Regions from separate parts of the Luteibacter anthropi genome, predicted to be linked through region 1. Evidence: predicted binding sites of a transcription regulator. Region 1 holds the regulator's gene; each other region holds the start of a gene.
The links. The regulator HrcA, encoded in region 1, represses chaperone genes, less so after heat shock. The targets are predictions, from matches to a motif close to TTNGCACTCNNNNNNNNNGAGTGCNAA.
Positions count from the first base shown of each region.

Region 2: a site for HrcA is predicted at 2,090-2,116, ahead of KR767_RS09755 (co-chaperone GroES). Genes of this name have one in related genera too.
Region 3: a site for HrcA is predicted at 2,749-2,775, ahead of rpoH (RNA polymerase sigma factor RpoH). Genes of this name have one in related genera too.

Region 1 is NZ_CP077072.1:4,404,190-4,408,710, forward strand. Features, by position in the region: gene dnaK (molecular chaperone DnaK) at 1-651, opposite strand, end outside; gene grpE (nucleotide exchange factor GrpE) at 784-1,317, opposite strand; gene hrcA (heat-inducible transcriptional repressor HrcA) at 1,404-2,462, opposite strand; gene recN (DNA repair protein RecN) at 2,595-4,265, shown strand; gene KR767_RS18615 (response regulator transcription factor) at 4,471-4,521, opposite strand, start outside.
Region 2 is NZ_CP077072.1:2,195,882-2,200,402, reverse strand. Features, by position in the region: gene groL (chaperonin GroEL) at 5-1,648, opposite strand; gene KR767_RS09755 (co-chaperone GroES) at 1,748-2,041, opposite strand; gene cutA (divalent-cation tolerance protein CutA) at 2,314-2,586, shown strand; gene KR767_RS09745 (protein-disulfide reductase DsbD family protein) at 2,636-4,521, shown strand, end outside.
Region 3 is NZ_CP077072.1:1,998,208-2,002,728, reverse strand. Features, by position in the region: gene KR767_RS08890 (sensor histidine kinase) at 1-1,106, opposite strand, end outside; gene KR767_RS08885 (response regulator transcription factor) at 1,090-1,776, opposite strand; gene rpoH (RNA polymerase sigma factor RpoH) at 1,858-2,718, opposite strand; gene ung (uracil-DNA glycosylase) at 3,127-3,831, opposite strand; gene KR767_RS08870 (response regulator) at 3,828-4,521, opposite strand, start outside.

The DNA.
Region 1 (4,521 bases):
CTGCTTCTCGCCGTCGACGTTGGCGATCTCGATGATCGACACGTCGAAGGTGCCGCCGCCCAGGTCGTACACGGCGATCTTGCGATCGGTGGTGGACGCCTTGTCGAGGCCATAGGCCAGCGCGGCCGCGGTGGGCTCGTTGATGATGCGCTTGACGTCGAGGCCGGCGATCTTGCCTGCGTCCTTGGTGGCCTGGCGCTGGCTGTCGTTGAAGTAGGCCGGCACGGTGATGACCGCTTCGGTCACCGACTCACCGAGGAAATCCTCGGCGGTCTTCTTCATCTTCATCAGGACCTTCGAGGAGATCTCCTGCGGGGCCATCTTCTTGCCGTCGGCGGTCTGCACCCAGGCGTCGCCGTTATCGTGCGCAACGATGCCGTAAGGAACGATCTTGAGGTCCTTCTGCACTTCGGCGTCGGTGAACTTGCGGCCGATGAGGCGCTTCACCGCGTAGAAGGTGTTCTTGGGGTTGGTGACGCTCTGGCGCTTGGCAGGCGCACCGACCAGGACTTCGTTGTCCTTGGTGAACGCGACGATGGACGGCGTGGTGCGATCGCCCTCGGCGTTCTCGATGACGCGTGCAGTCGTACCTTCCATCACTGCAACGCAGCTGTTGGTGGTACCGAGGTCGATGCCGATGATCTTGGCCATGATGAAGTTGCTCCGAATTTCAATGCGGCCCCCGCGGCCGCTGCTGTGAAGAAAGTGGGGCTGCGCCCCAGCGATTCAATACTTTGTGAGATCCCGTCGCACGTCGCCGGAGCGCGTGCAGCGAGCTTTCGTTCAGTTGTCGCGCACCACGGCGACAAGCGCCGGACGCAGCAGACGATCGTTCAGCACGAAGCCCTTCTGGACCACGGCCACCACGGTGTTAGGCGCATGCTCGTTCGACTCGACCGAGCTGATGGCCTGGTGGTGTTCCGGGTTGAACGGCTGGTGCAGCGGATCGACCAGGGACAGGCCGTTGGCCTGGGTCACCTTTTCGAGCTGCTTGAGCGTGAGGTCGAGACCTTCGCGCAGCGTCTTCGCATCGGCGTTCTCGTTGGCGAGGCCGAGCGCGAGACCGTCGTAGACCGGCAGCAGTTCGCCGAGCAGTTTCTCGTTGGCGAAGCGGCGGGCCTGGTCCAGGTCGCGCTGGAGACGGCGACGCTGGTTTTCGATCTCCGCCCGCTCGCGAAGCACCGTCTCGCGCGCCTGGGACAGCTCGGATTCGAGGGCCGCCAGCCTGGCGGTCAGGGCGTCGAGGTCTGCGTTCACGCCGTTGTCGGCGCCGCCTTCCTGCGCCGGATCCGGCACGTGGGGATCGTTGTTCTGCATGTTTACTCCAAATGTCAGCTAACCGGCCCATCCCGTGGAAGGGCCGAACATTCGCGGGAAATACTAAACCCGCCTCCCGGGGCGGTTTATGAGGTCGCCGCGGCGCGATTCAAGGCATCGCTGAGCAGTCCGGCAGTGGCCTGCACTACCGGAATGACCCGCTCATATGCCATACGCGTCGGTCCAATAACTCCGATCGCGCCAAGCATGCGGCCGTTCGTGCCATAGGTGGCGGTGACGATGCTGCACCCGTCGAGGGCCGAGAAACCGGACTCCTCGCCGATGAACAGGCGTACGCCCGGGGCTTTGACGCACATTTCCATGAGCTGAAGCAGGTCGCGCTTCTGCTGGAAGGCGTCGAAGAGGTCGCGGAGCCGGTCGATGTCGGCCAGTTCCGAATAACCCATGAGGTTGGTCTGTCCGCTGACCAGCACGTCGTCGGCGTCCTGGTCGCCGAACGAGGCCGTGGCCAGCTCCACCACGCTGGACAGCAGGCGGTTCAGCTCACCACCGGCCTCCCGCAGCTCCGTCGCCAGGTGGGCGCGGATGTCGGCAAGGCGAAAACCGGTGAAATGGGCATTGAGGTAGTTGGCGGCCTGCTCCAGCTCGCCGCCGTCCAGCGGACGGGTGAGCTGGACCACGCGGTTCTGCACCTGGTTGTCCGAGAACACCAGCACGACCAGCACGCGGGCGTCGGGCAGGTTCACGAAGTCGATATGGCGCAGCGGGAAGTCGCCCTGGCGCGGCACCGTGACCACGCCGGCGAAGTGGGTCATGGCCGACAGCAGGTTCGATACGTTGCCCAGCAGATCACGCGTGGTCGTCTGGTGCGGCGGCAAGCCGCCCTGCAGGCGGGCCATCTCGTCTCGCGGCAGCGGTTTCAGTTCGAGCAGGCTGTCGACGAACAGCCGCAGGCCGCGCGGCGTGGGCACGCGCCCGGCCGAGGTGTGCGGCGAGGCCACCAGGCCGGCGTCTTCCAGGTCGGCCATGATGTTGCGGATGGTGGCCGGGCTCACTTCCAGGCCCGACGAACGGGCGAGCGTGCGCGATCCGACCGGCTCGCCATCGGACAGGTATTGGGCAATCAGGGTCCGCAGCAGCCGGCGCGCGCGAGCATCGATGTCGTGACCGTGGAGCGGATTCATGCGCGTGGGTGGGCCGGAAGGTTCGGAACGTCGCGCTATCAATAAGGTCTTGAGCCCCGGCTTGCAAGTCTCGGCTTCTGCGACACGCCTCCGGCTACAATCGCCGCGATTCCTTTCGCCGCCCCGGTGCCCATGCTCACCTCGCTCTACGTCCGTCAGTTCGCCGTCGTCGAAGAAGCCGAGATCGCCTTCGGACCCGGCCTCACCGTGGTCAGCGGCGAGACCGGCGCCGGCAAGTCGTTGCTCGTGGATGCCCTGATGCTGCTCGCCGGCGCCCGCGCCGACAGCGGCATGGTCCGCGCAGGCAGCGACCGCGCCGAGCTGGCCGCCGAATTCGACCTGGGCGGCCTGCCCGAAGCCGCCGAGTGGCTGCGCCAGGAAGAACTGGACGACGGCGACACCTGCCAGCTGCGCCGCGTGATCCGCGCCGAAGGCGGCACCCGCGGCTGGATCAACGGCCGCCCGGCCAGCCTTGCGCAGATGTCCGCACTGGCCGCGCTCATCGTCGAGATCCACGGCCAGCACGAGCACCAGGCCCTGCTCTCGCGCCAGCACCAGATGACCCTGCTCGATGCCTATGCGGGCAACGACGCGCTGCTGGCCGCCGTGCGCGACACGGCCAGGGCATGGCGCGACGCGGTGAACCGCATCCGCGCGCTGTCCGGTGGTGACGATCGCGAACACCAGATCGACCTGCTCCGCCACGAACTGGAAGAACTCGACCGCTGGGCACTCGTGCCTGCCGCGCTCGAAGAGCTCGAAGCCCAGCATCGCCGCCTCGCCAATGCCGGCCGGCTGGCCGAAGGCGCCAACGGCGTGGTGGAACTGCTCGACGGCGAAAGCGAATTCGCCATCGGTCGCGCCCTGCTCCGCGCCCATGCCGAGCTGTCCCGCCTGGCCGAGCTGGATGCCACGCTCACCCCCACGCTGGAACTGCTCGACAGCGCGCAGATCCAGGTGGGCGAAGCGGTGGACGGCTTAAGCCGCTACGCGCAGGACGTGGAACTGGACCCGGAGCGACTGGCCGAGGTGGATACCCACCTCACCCACCTGCACGACCTGTCCCGCCGCTATCGCCTGCCCATCGAAGATCTCTCGGGCAAGGCCGAAGAAGTACGCGAGCGCCTCACCGAACTGGAAGGCGCCGGTGACGCGCTGGAACGACTGGCCCACGAGCGCGATCGCCTGCACAAGGCCTGGAACGACGCCGCGAAGTCGCTCTCCGCCGCTCGCAAGGATGCCGCCGCCCGCCTGGGAAGCACGGTGGCCGCCCTCATGGGCGAACTGGGCATGTCCGGTGGACGGCTCGAAGTCGCACTGGAAACGCTGGAAGGCGACGACCCCGACCCGCAGGGCCGCGAGCGCTGCGAACTGCTGGTCAGTGCCAACCCCGGCCAGCCGCCGCGCCCGCTGCGCAAGGTGGCCTCGGGCGGCGAACTGGCCCGCATCAGCCTCGCCATCGAAGTCGCCACGCTGGGCAACGACAACATCGGCTGCATGATCTTCGACGAAGTGGACACCGGCATCGGCGGCGCCGTGGCCGAAGTGGTGGGCCAGAAGCTGCGTGCGCTGGGCGAGCGCGTGCAGGTGCTGTGCGTTACCCACCTGCCCCAGGTGGCGGCACAGGGCCATGCTCACTTGCAGGTATCCAAGGCCAGCGATGGTGAGGCCACGCGCACGAAGATCCAGGCGCTCGACGCCGCCGGCCGCCGCGAGGAAATCTCCCGCATGCTGGGCGGTGTGGAAATCACCAAGGAAACCCGCGCCCACGCAAAGAAAATGCTGGACCGCGCCCAAGGCTGAAGCCAAAAGCACGTGTAGGAGCGCGCCTTGCGCGCGACCGGAATAGCACCACGCCCCAGCCACCCCACTCCTGTAGGAGCGCGCCTCGTGCGCGACCGGGATCACCAAACGCCTCATCAACCGAGCGTTCCGGTCACACCGGTCGCGCGCAAGGCGCGCTCCTACAAGGCAACCGGGTTATTGGTTGTGTGCAGGAGGCGTGGCGTCAGGAGCGGATGAGCCCCCGCTCCTGCGCCATGCGGTAAAGATCCAGTTC
Region 2 (4,521 bases), 2.2 Mb from region 1:
GGACTTAGAAGTCCATGCCACCCATGCCGCCCATGCCACCCGGAGCACCGTGGCCGGCGCCGTCGTCCTTCTTCGGCACTTCCGTCACGGCCGCTTCGGTCGTGATGATCGAGGCGGCGACCGAGGCAGCGAACTGCAGGGCCGAACGGGTGACCTTGGTCGGGTCCAGGATGCCGAAGGCGATCATGTCGCCGAACTCGCCGTTGGCAGCGTTGTAACCGAAGTTACCGTTGCCTTCCTTCACCTTGTTCACCACGACCGACGCTTCTTCACCAGCGTTGGTGACGATGGCGCGCAGCGGGGCTTCCAGCGTGCGACGGGTGATGGCGATGCCGAGGTCCTGGTCCTGGTTGGCACCCTTGAGGCCTTCGAGGGCCTTGAGCGCACGGATCAGGGCGACGCCGCCGCCCGGGACCACGCCCTCTTCGACGGCTGCACGGGTGGCGTGCAGGGCGTCTTCGACGCGGGCCTTCTTTTCCTTCATTTCGACTTCGGTGGCGGCACCGACCTTGATGACGGCCACGCCGCCGGCCAGCTTGGCCACGCGCTCCTGGAGCTTCTCGCGGTCGTAGTCGGACGAGGTCTCTTCGATCTGCGCCTTGATCTGGCCGATGCGCGACTGGATCAGTTCTGCCTGGCCGGCACCATCGATGATGGTGGTGTTTTCCTTGGTGATCACGACGCGCTTGGCGCGGCCGAGATCACTGATGGTGGCCTTGTCGAGGGCCAGGCCCACTTCCTCGGAGACAACCGTGCCGCCGGTGAGGACAGCGATGTCTTCCAGGATGGCCTTGCGGCGATCACCGAAGCCCGGCGCCTTGACGGCGGCGACCTTCACGATGCCACGGATCGTGTTGACGACGAGGGTGGCCAGGGCTTCGCCCTCGACTTCCTCGGCGACGATCAGCAGCGGCTTGCCGGCCTTGGCGACGGCTTCGAGCGCCGGGAGCAGCTCGCGCACGTTCGAGATCTTCTTGTCGTGGATGAGGATGAACGGGTCGTCCAGTTCAACCTGCTGCGACTGCTGGTTGTTGATGAAGTACGGCGACAGGTAGCCGCGGTCGAACTGCATGCCTTCGACGACGTCGAGTTCGTTCTCGAGACCCGAGCCTTCTTCAACCGTGATCACGCCTTCCTTGCCGACCTTCTTCATCGCGGTGGCGATGATGTCGCCGATGTTGGCATCGGAGTTGGCCGAGATGGTGCCGACCTGGGCAATGGCCTTGTCGTCGGCGGTGGGCTTCGACAGCGCCTTCAGCTCGCCGACGGCGGCCACGACGGCCTGGTCGATACCGCGCTTGAGGTCCATCGGGTTGATGCCGGCGGCAACGGCCTTGAGGCCTTCCTGGATGAACGCCTGGGCGAGGACGGTCGCCGTCGTGGTGCCGTCACCGGCCACGTCGGAGGTCTTCGAGGCGGCTTCCTTCACGATCTGGGCGCCGATGTTCTCGTACTTGTCGGCCAGTTCGATTTCCTTGGCGACCGAGACGCCGTCCTTGGTGACGGTCGGGGTGCCGAAGCTCTTTTCGAGCACGACATTGCGGCCCTTGGGACCAAGGGTGACCTTGACGGCATTGGCGAGGGTGTTGACACCCTTCAGCATGCGGGCGCGGACGTCTTCGCCGAAGCGGACTTCTTTAGCTGCCATAAAATTTTTGCCTCAAAAATTTTGAAATTAGGTAAAGGGTTCTTGATCTTGAGGGCCTGCCAGCGCGACTGACGCGTCAGAGCAGGCCCAACCGCAAGATCAGCCCTCGAGGATCGCCACGATGTCGTCTTCCTTCAGGAAGACCAGCTCTTCGCCGTCGACCTTGATTTCCTGGCCGGCATACTTGCCGAACAGCACGACGTCGCCTTCCTTCACGCCCATGGCGCGGACGGTGCCGCTGGCCAGGGTGAGACCGGTGCCGGCGGCGATGACCTTGCCGCGGGTGGGCTTCTCGGTGGCGCTGTCCGGGATGACGATGCCACCGGCGGAAACGCGCTCTTCTTCCAGACGCTTGACGATGACGCGATCGTGCAACGGCTTCAGCTTGCTCATGACTACTCCAAGCATGTGGTTGATGGTTAAGAAAAAAGGTTCGCCTTGTTAGCACTTGGCCAGGGCGAGTGCCAGAATTCTAGCCAAAGCCTACCCGGAATCGGAAGGGCCTGGCGCTCGCGAAGATATGGCGCCGTCCGGAAACGGTTCAAGGGCGGCGGTACAAAAAATATGACAGCGGGAGAAGAAAGCATGACCCAGACCGACGCCCTCGTGGTCCTGATCGCCTGCCCCACCGGCGAACCGGCCGACACCCTCGCCCGCACAGCCTCGTGGAAGCCGGGCTCGCCGCCTGCGTGAACCGCCTGCCCGGCATGCGGTCCACCTATCGCTGGCAGGGCGAGGTCGTCACCGATGAGGAAGACCTGCTGCTGGCGAAGACCACGTCCGATGCCTACCCGGCGTTGCAGGCCTTCGTCGCGGCGCGGCATCCGTATGAGGTGCCCGAGATCGTGGCGTTGCCGGTCTCGGCCGGGCATGCTCCCTACCTCGACTGGCTGCGTGCCAACGTCGCTGCAAGCGAATCCGGGGTCGCCCGGTCATAATCACCGACGCCCGACGCGGTTCGTCGCCGCCCCGATCCACGGAGTTGCCATGTCGCTGTTTGCCCGCCTCGCGCGGAACCTGCTCGCCGCCGTCGCCCTGGTCGCCGCCCTGCCGGCGATGGCCCAGGACGACGACAACCTGCTGCCGGTCACCGAGGCCTTCCATCTCACCTCGGACGCCAGCCAGCCGGGCATGGTGAAACTGCACTGGACCATCGCGCCGGACTATTACCTCTACCGGGGTCGCATCAAGATCAAGGCCGCCGAGCCCAACGCCGCGACACTGGGCGAGCCGACGTTGCCGGACGGCATCCGCAAGCACGACGAATACCTGGGCGATGTCGAGATCTACCACGGCGACATCGAAGCCAGCGTGCCCTACACGCTGCTCGACAAGGGCACCAAGACTCTCGCGCTGGACGTCCAGTACCAGGGCTGCCACGAGGTGGAGCCCAAGATCTGCTATCCGCCGAACACGGAACATCTGAAGCTTGAGATCGGCGGTGCCTCCACGATCCCGGCATCCACGGGTACGCCGGCTGCCGGCGGTGCCTTCTCCAGCGGCGCCTCGCTGCTCGGTGCGCCCGCCGCCACGCCGGGCACCGAAGCCGCCTCCCTGCCGCCCGACCAGGCCTTCCGTTTCGAAGCCCTGGCGAAGGAAGGCAAGACACTGGTCCTGCGCTGGACCATGCCGAAGGACTATTACCTCTACCGCGACAAGACCCAGATCACCGTGACCTCGCCGGCCGGCGCCAAGACCGGTGAACCCGACTGGCCGAGCGGCACCGCCCACCACGACGAGAACTTCGGCGACACCATCGTCTACTTCGACCAGGTCGAAGTGCCCGTGCCGCTTACCGGGCTCGATGCGTCGAAGAAGGTGGAGCTGGATGTCGCCTACCAAGGCTGCCTGGAAAACGGCATCTGCTATCCGGTGATGACCCGCCACCTCAGCGTCGACCTGGGCAGTGGCGCCGTGGTCGTCGGCAAGATCGATACGAAGACCGCCTCCTCTGCCCCTGCCGACGTGGCACCCACGCCACCGCCGGCCGGTCTGAAGCCCTCAGGCGACGACACGCCCGTCGGCATTGCCGCTGCCCTTGGCCTCGCCCTGCTGGGCGGCCTGATCCTCAACCTCATGCCTTGCGTGCTGCCGGTGCTGTCGCTGAAGGCAATCACCGTGCTGGAAAGCGGTGAAAGCCCGGGCGCGGCGCGCCGCCATGCCCTCTGGTACACGGCGGGCGTACTGGTGGCCTTTGCCGCCCTGGGTCTTGTGGTGGTCGGCGTGCGCGCCGCGGGCCATGGCATCCAGTGGGGTGCACAGTTCCAGCAGCCGCTGGCCGTGGGCCTGCTGGTCTACGTGATGCTGGCCGTGGGCCTGTCGATGTCCGGCGTGTTCGAGATCGGCGGTTCGCTGGGCAATATCGGTAGCGGACTGGCTTCGCGCTCGGGCCCGGCCGGCGACTTCTTCACCGGCGTACTCGCCGTGGTAGTCGCCAGCCCCTGCACCGCGCCTTTCATGGGTTCGGCCATCGCCTTTGCCTTCGCGGCACCCATCGCCGTCGCCTTCCTCATCTTCATCGCGCTGGGTTTCGGCCTGGCGCTGCCGTTCCTGCTGATCGGCTTCGTGCCGGCCATCGCCCGCCTGTTGCCGCGCCCCGGTCGCTGGATGGAAACTTTGAAGCAGGCGCTGGCCTTCCCGATGTACCTCACGGCCGTATGGCTGCTGTGGGTGCTCACCAAGCAGCGTGGCGCCGATGCCACGGCACTGGTGCTGGCGGGTGGTGTGCTGCTGGCCATGGCGCTGTGGTGGTACGGCCGTCGTCGCGGCGGTCTGTCGTGGATCTTCAGCGCCGTGCTCGCCATCGGTGCGGCGGCCGCGCTGTGGACCGTGCACGGTCTGCCGGCCCAGGCGGCCGGCGCCAGCGTCGCGGC
Region 3 (4,521 bases), 2.4 Mb from region 1:
CCGCCATTGGGGGTGAACTTGATGGCATTGCCGACCAGGTTCGCCAGCGCCTCGAACAGCAGCTGCGGATCGCCGCGCAGGGCCGGCAGGTGGTCCACGTCCAGCTCGAAGTACTGGTCGCGGTCTTCTGCCAGCGGCGCATAGAACTCATGCACGTTGCGCAGCACGGTGCCCAGGTCCATCGCCGCGAAACAGGCGCTGCGCTGGCGGTCTTCCAGTTCCGACACGCGCAGCAGGGCACGGAAGCGCGCCAGCACGGTGTCGATCTCGGCCACGCAGTCGTCGAGCTGCTGGCCTTCGGGACGCCCGTCGAACTGCTGTTGCAGGCGGTAAAGCCGCGTGCGCATACGCGTGAGCGGCGTGCGCAGGTCGTGGGCGATGTTGTCGGTGACTCCCTTCACCTCGCCCAGCAGGCGCTCGATCTCGCCCAGCGCCTGGTTCACGGTCGAGGCCAGCAGGTCGACCTCGTCGCCGCCGCGGGAGACCGGCAGGCGCACGCTCAGGTCGCCCTGGCGGATGGGCTCCATGGCCTGCTGGATGGCGCGGATGCGCCGCGCGGGGCCACGGGCGATGAGGATGCCGCCGAGTACGCCAGGCAGCAGGGTGAGTGACAGGCCCCAGAGCAGGCCGCGGCAGATGATCGCCGTGAGGCCGTCGATGGTGGTGCTTTCCTTCGCCACCACGAGCCGCTGGCCACCCGGCAATTCACGGGTAATGCCGCGCGCACGGGTGAGCCCCACGCGCTTTGAATCGACAAGGCTCGCCTTGATGGGAACAACCACGCCATCCTCGGACATACCCTTGGGCACGCCGTCGATATTGCCGGCAAGGCGGTGGCCTTGCGCATCGAACAGGCCTACCCACATGAAGCCCTGGATATCGATGGCACTCGCGGCATCCACCGTATCCGGCAGGCGCCTGGGATCGGTGTTCTCAAGGTAATGGATACGCGCGACCAGCATCTGGTCGACCACGTTGGACAGGTAGTTCGACGACTCCCACTGCACCACGCCCACCAGCGCGATGCACCAGATCGCGAACAGCGCCCCGTAGATGAGGATCAGCCGCGAGGTGGCCGAACGCCAGGCGTCAGTCAGCGGGCGCAAGGAGATACCCCGAGCCACGCACCGTGCGGATGAGCGGCTGTTCGCCGGCACCGTCGATCTTGCGACGCAGCCGGCCGATATGGACATCGATCACGTTGGTACCAGGATCGAAATGGAAGCCCCACACGTGCTCGAAGATCATCTGCCGCGTCACCACCTGGCCGGCGTTGCGCATCAGGAATTCGAGCAGGCGGAATTCGGTGGGCAGCAGGGTGAGCGGCTTGCCCTTGCGCAAGGCGTTGTGACGGACCAGATCGAGTTCCAGGTCGTCCACGCGCAGGCGGGTTTCCGGCGTGCTGGCCGCACTGCGACGGCGGCGCAACAGCACCTCGGCGCGGGCGGCGAGTTCGTCCGGTGAAAAGGGCTTGGTGAGGTAGTCGTCGCCACCGGCACGCAGGCCGCGCACGCGTTCGTCCACGTCGGACAAGGCACTGATCATGAGCACCGGTGTTTCCACCGAACGCTTGCGCAGTTCGGAGACCACGTCGATGCCGTCCATGCCGGGAAGCATGCGGTCGAGGGTGATGATGTCGTAGCCATCGGCCAGGGCGCGCTGCAGGCCGTCGCGGCCATTGGCCACCCAGTCGGCGGTAAGGCCGTGGGCGCCCAGCTCCGCGACGATATCGCGGGCGGTGACTTCATCGTCTTCGATGACCAGGGCCCTGGGCATCCTGTGTGACTCCACGCTGGGGGACAACGGAAAACGGCTCCCCGGAGGGAGCCGTTTCCGATCTTACGCCGTTCCTGCCGCTCAGGCGGCGATGGCGACGCGCATCTTCTTCATGGCATTCGCCTCGATCTGGCGGATGCGCTCGGCCGAAACGCCGTACTCGTCAGCCAGATCCTGCAGGGTGGCCTTGTTGTCTTCGGCCAGCCAGCGGCGCTGGATGATGTCGCGCGAGCGGTTGTCGAGGTTTGCCAGGGCGGACGACAGGGCGCCCATCTGGTTGCTCGACGCATCGGCCTCGGCGAGGTTGTCGTACGGGTCGGCGCCTTCGTCGACGAGGAAGGCGGCCGGTGCCGGCTTGTCGTCGTCATCGGCGTCGGCCGGGGCTTCGAAGCCCACGTCACGGCCCGACAGGCGCGATTCCATCTCGCGCACCGTGGCTTCCGGCACGCCCAGGTCGTTGGCAACCACGCGGACTTCTTCGGCGTTCATCCAGCCCAGGCGCTTCTTGCTCTTGCGCAGGTTGAAGAACAGCTTGCGCTGGGCCTTGGTGGTGGCGACCTTCACGATGCGCCAGTTGCGCAGGATGAACTCGTGCATTTCGGCACGGATCCAGTGCACAGCGAAGCTGACCAGGCGCACGCCCTGGTCCGGATCGAAACGCTTCACCGCCTTCATCAGGCCGATGTTGCCTTCCTGGATCAGGTCGGAGAGCTGCAGGCCGTAGCCGTTGTAGCCGCGGGCCACGTGGACCACGAAGCGGAGATGGGACATCACGAGCTGCTTGGCGGCGTCGAGGTCGGCGTCGTCGTGGAAGCGCCGCGCAAGCGTCTGCTCCTCGTCAAGGCTGAGCACCGGAATGCGATGGACGGCCGCGATGTAGGAATCCAGACTGCCAACGACACTCGGAAGCCCGTAGTTACGGGTAGCAAGAGCTTGGGACATGAGTGGAACCTCCTGAAATCTTGGTGCAGGTTAGCAGTCCCCATTAGGGAGTGCTAACCCCGCCGGAAGTTCAACATGAGCTTCCAGGGCGGTTAGCTGTACTCAATAGTACAGAAACCACCCCTCATTGTCCAGTTGGAGGCCCGGGGGATTCAGCCGACAGACAACTGCCCGACCGGGCCAGGAGGTACCCGGCGGGCAGCGTCGGCGCGTCCATGTAACTGTCGCGCAAGGAAAATATGGGGACGACCGGAACGCTTTCAACCGCCTCGCGCAAAAGCGATAGTCCTGGGCGTCAACAATCGGGAGCCCGTTTCGACGGGGGGCCTACGGGATGTGCCAGGACATGGCTTACACCCCTATCTAGGGCGGGATGCGCTTTTGCCAAGGCCAGGAGGCCCCGGCCGCTTACGAAACGTCCAGTTCCGCCCGCTGCGGCAGCGACCAGTCGATGGGCGGCTCGCCGCGGGAGGCGAAATAGTCGTTGGCCTTGGCGAAGTGGCCGCAGCCCATGAAGCCCCGATGGGCCGACAGGGGCGATGGGTGGACGCTGCGCAGGATGCAGTGGCGCTTGCCGTCGATCAGCTGGCCCTTCTTCTGGGCGTGACTGCCCCACAGCATGAAGACCAGGCCCTCGCGCTCGCGGTTGAGGGCGTCGATGGCCGCGTCGGTGAAACCTTCCCAGCCCTTGCCCTGGTGCGAGGCGGCCTGCCCGGCCTCCACGGTGAGCGAGGCGTTGAGCAGCAGCACGCCGCGGTCGGCCCATGGGGTGAGGCAGCCGTGGTCGGGGCGCGGGATGCCCAGGGAATCCTCGATCTCCTTGAACATGTTCAGCAGCGACGGCGGTACGCGCACGCCGGGGCGCACGGAGAAGCTGAGGCCGTGGGCCTGGCCGGGGCCGTGATACGGATCCTGCCCCAGGATCACCACGCGCACGCGATCGAACGGCGTATGGGTGAAGGCGTTGAAGATCTCCGGGCCCGGCGGGTAGATGACCTTGCCCTGGGCCTTCTCGTCACGCAGGAAGGTCGACAGCGCATGCATGTCGGGGCGGTCGAGATAGGAGCCGATACGCTCCTTCCAGGAGGGTTCGAGGCGGACGCGATCGTTCAACCTTCGGTCCTTTCGCGCAGGTGCCGCGCCACGCGCAGCTGGAACAGCAGTTTGGTGATCAAGAGCCTTTCCTCCACCGGCTTTTCCACCAGATCGTTGGCGCCCGCACGCAGCAGGGCCGTCTGGTTGGCCGGGTTTTCGTCGCCGGTCATGACCAGGGTGGGCAGCCGCCCCTTGCCGTAACCGAATTCATTGCGGATGCGTTCCACGAGATCGCCACCGGTGAGTTCGCCCTTGAGGCTGACATCGGTGAGGACCACGTCGGCGCCCATCTCACCCCGCGCCTTCGCCGCGCGAAGATGGGCCAGTGCATCCTCGGCGCTGATGACGTGGTGCACGGTGAGACCGTATTTTTCCATCATGCGTCGCGTGGCAAGCGCCACCACGCGGCTGTCCTCGACGTAGAGTACCTCGCCTTCCGCGCCGCCTTCGGGCGACACATAGCCGCGAATGAATTCCGCCAGCGCCTGGAAACCCAGCGACTTGTCGAAGTAATCGGTGACGAACTCGCCCAGCTCGCGCCGTTGCAGGCGTTGCTCGACGTCACCCGATACCACCACGATGGGCATGTAGATCTGCGGCGCGGATTCGCGCACGTAGCGCGCCAGTGCCAGGCCATCCATGTCGGACAGGCGCAGGGCGACGGTGATGAAGTCGAAAACGCCGTGCTGGAGTTCGGCCTGGGCATCG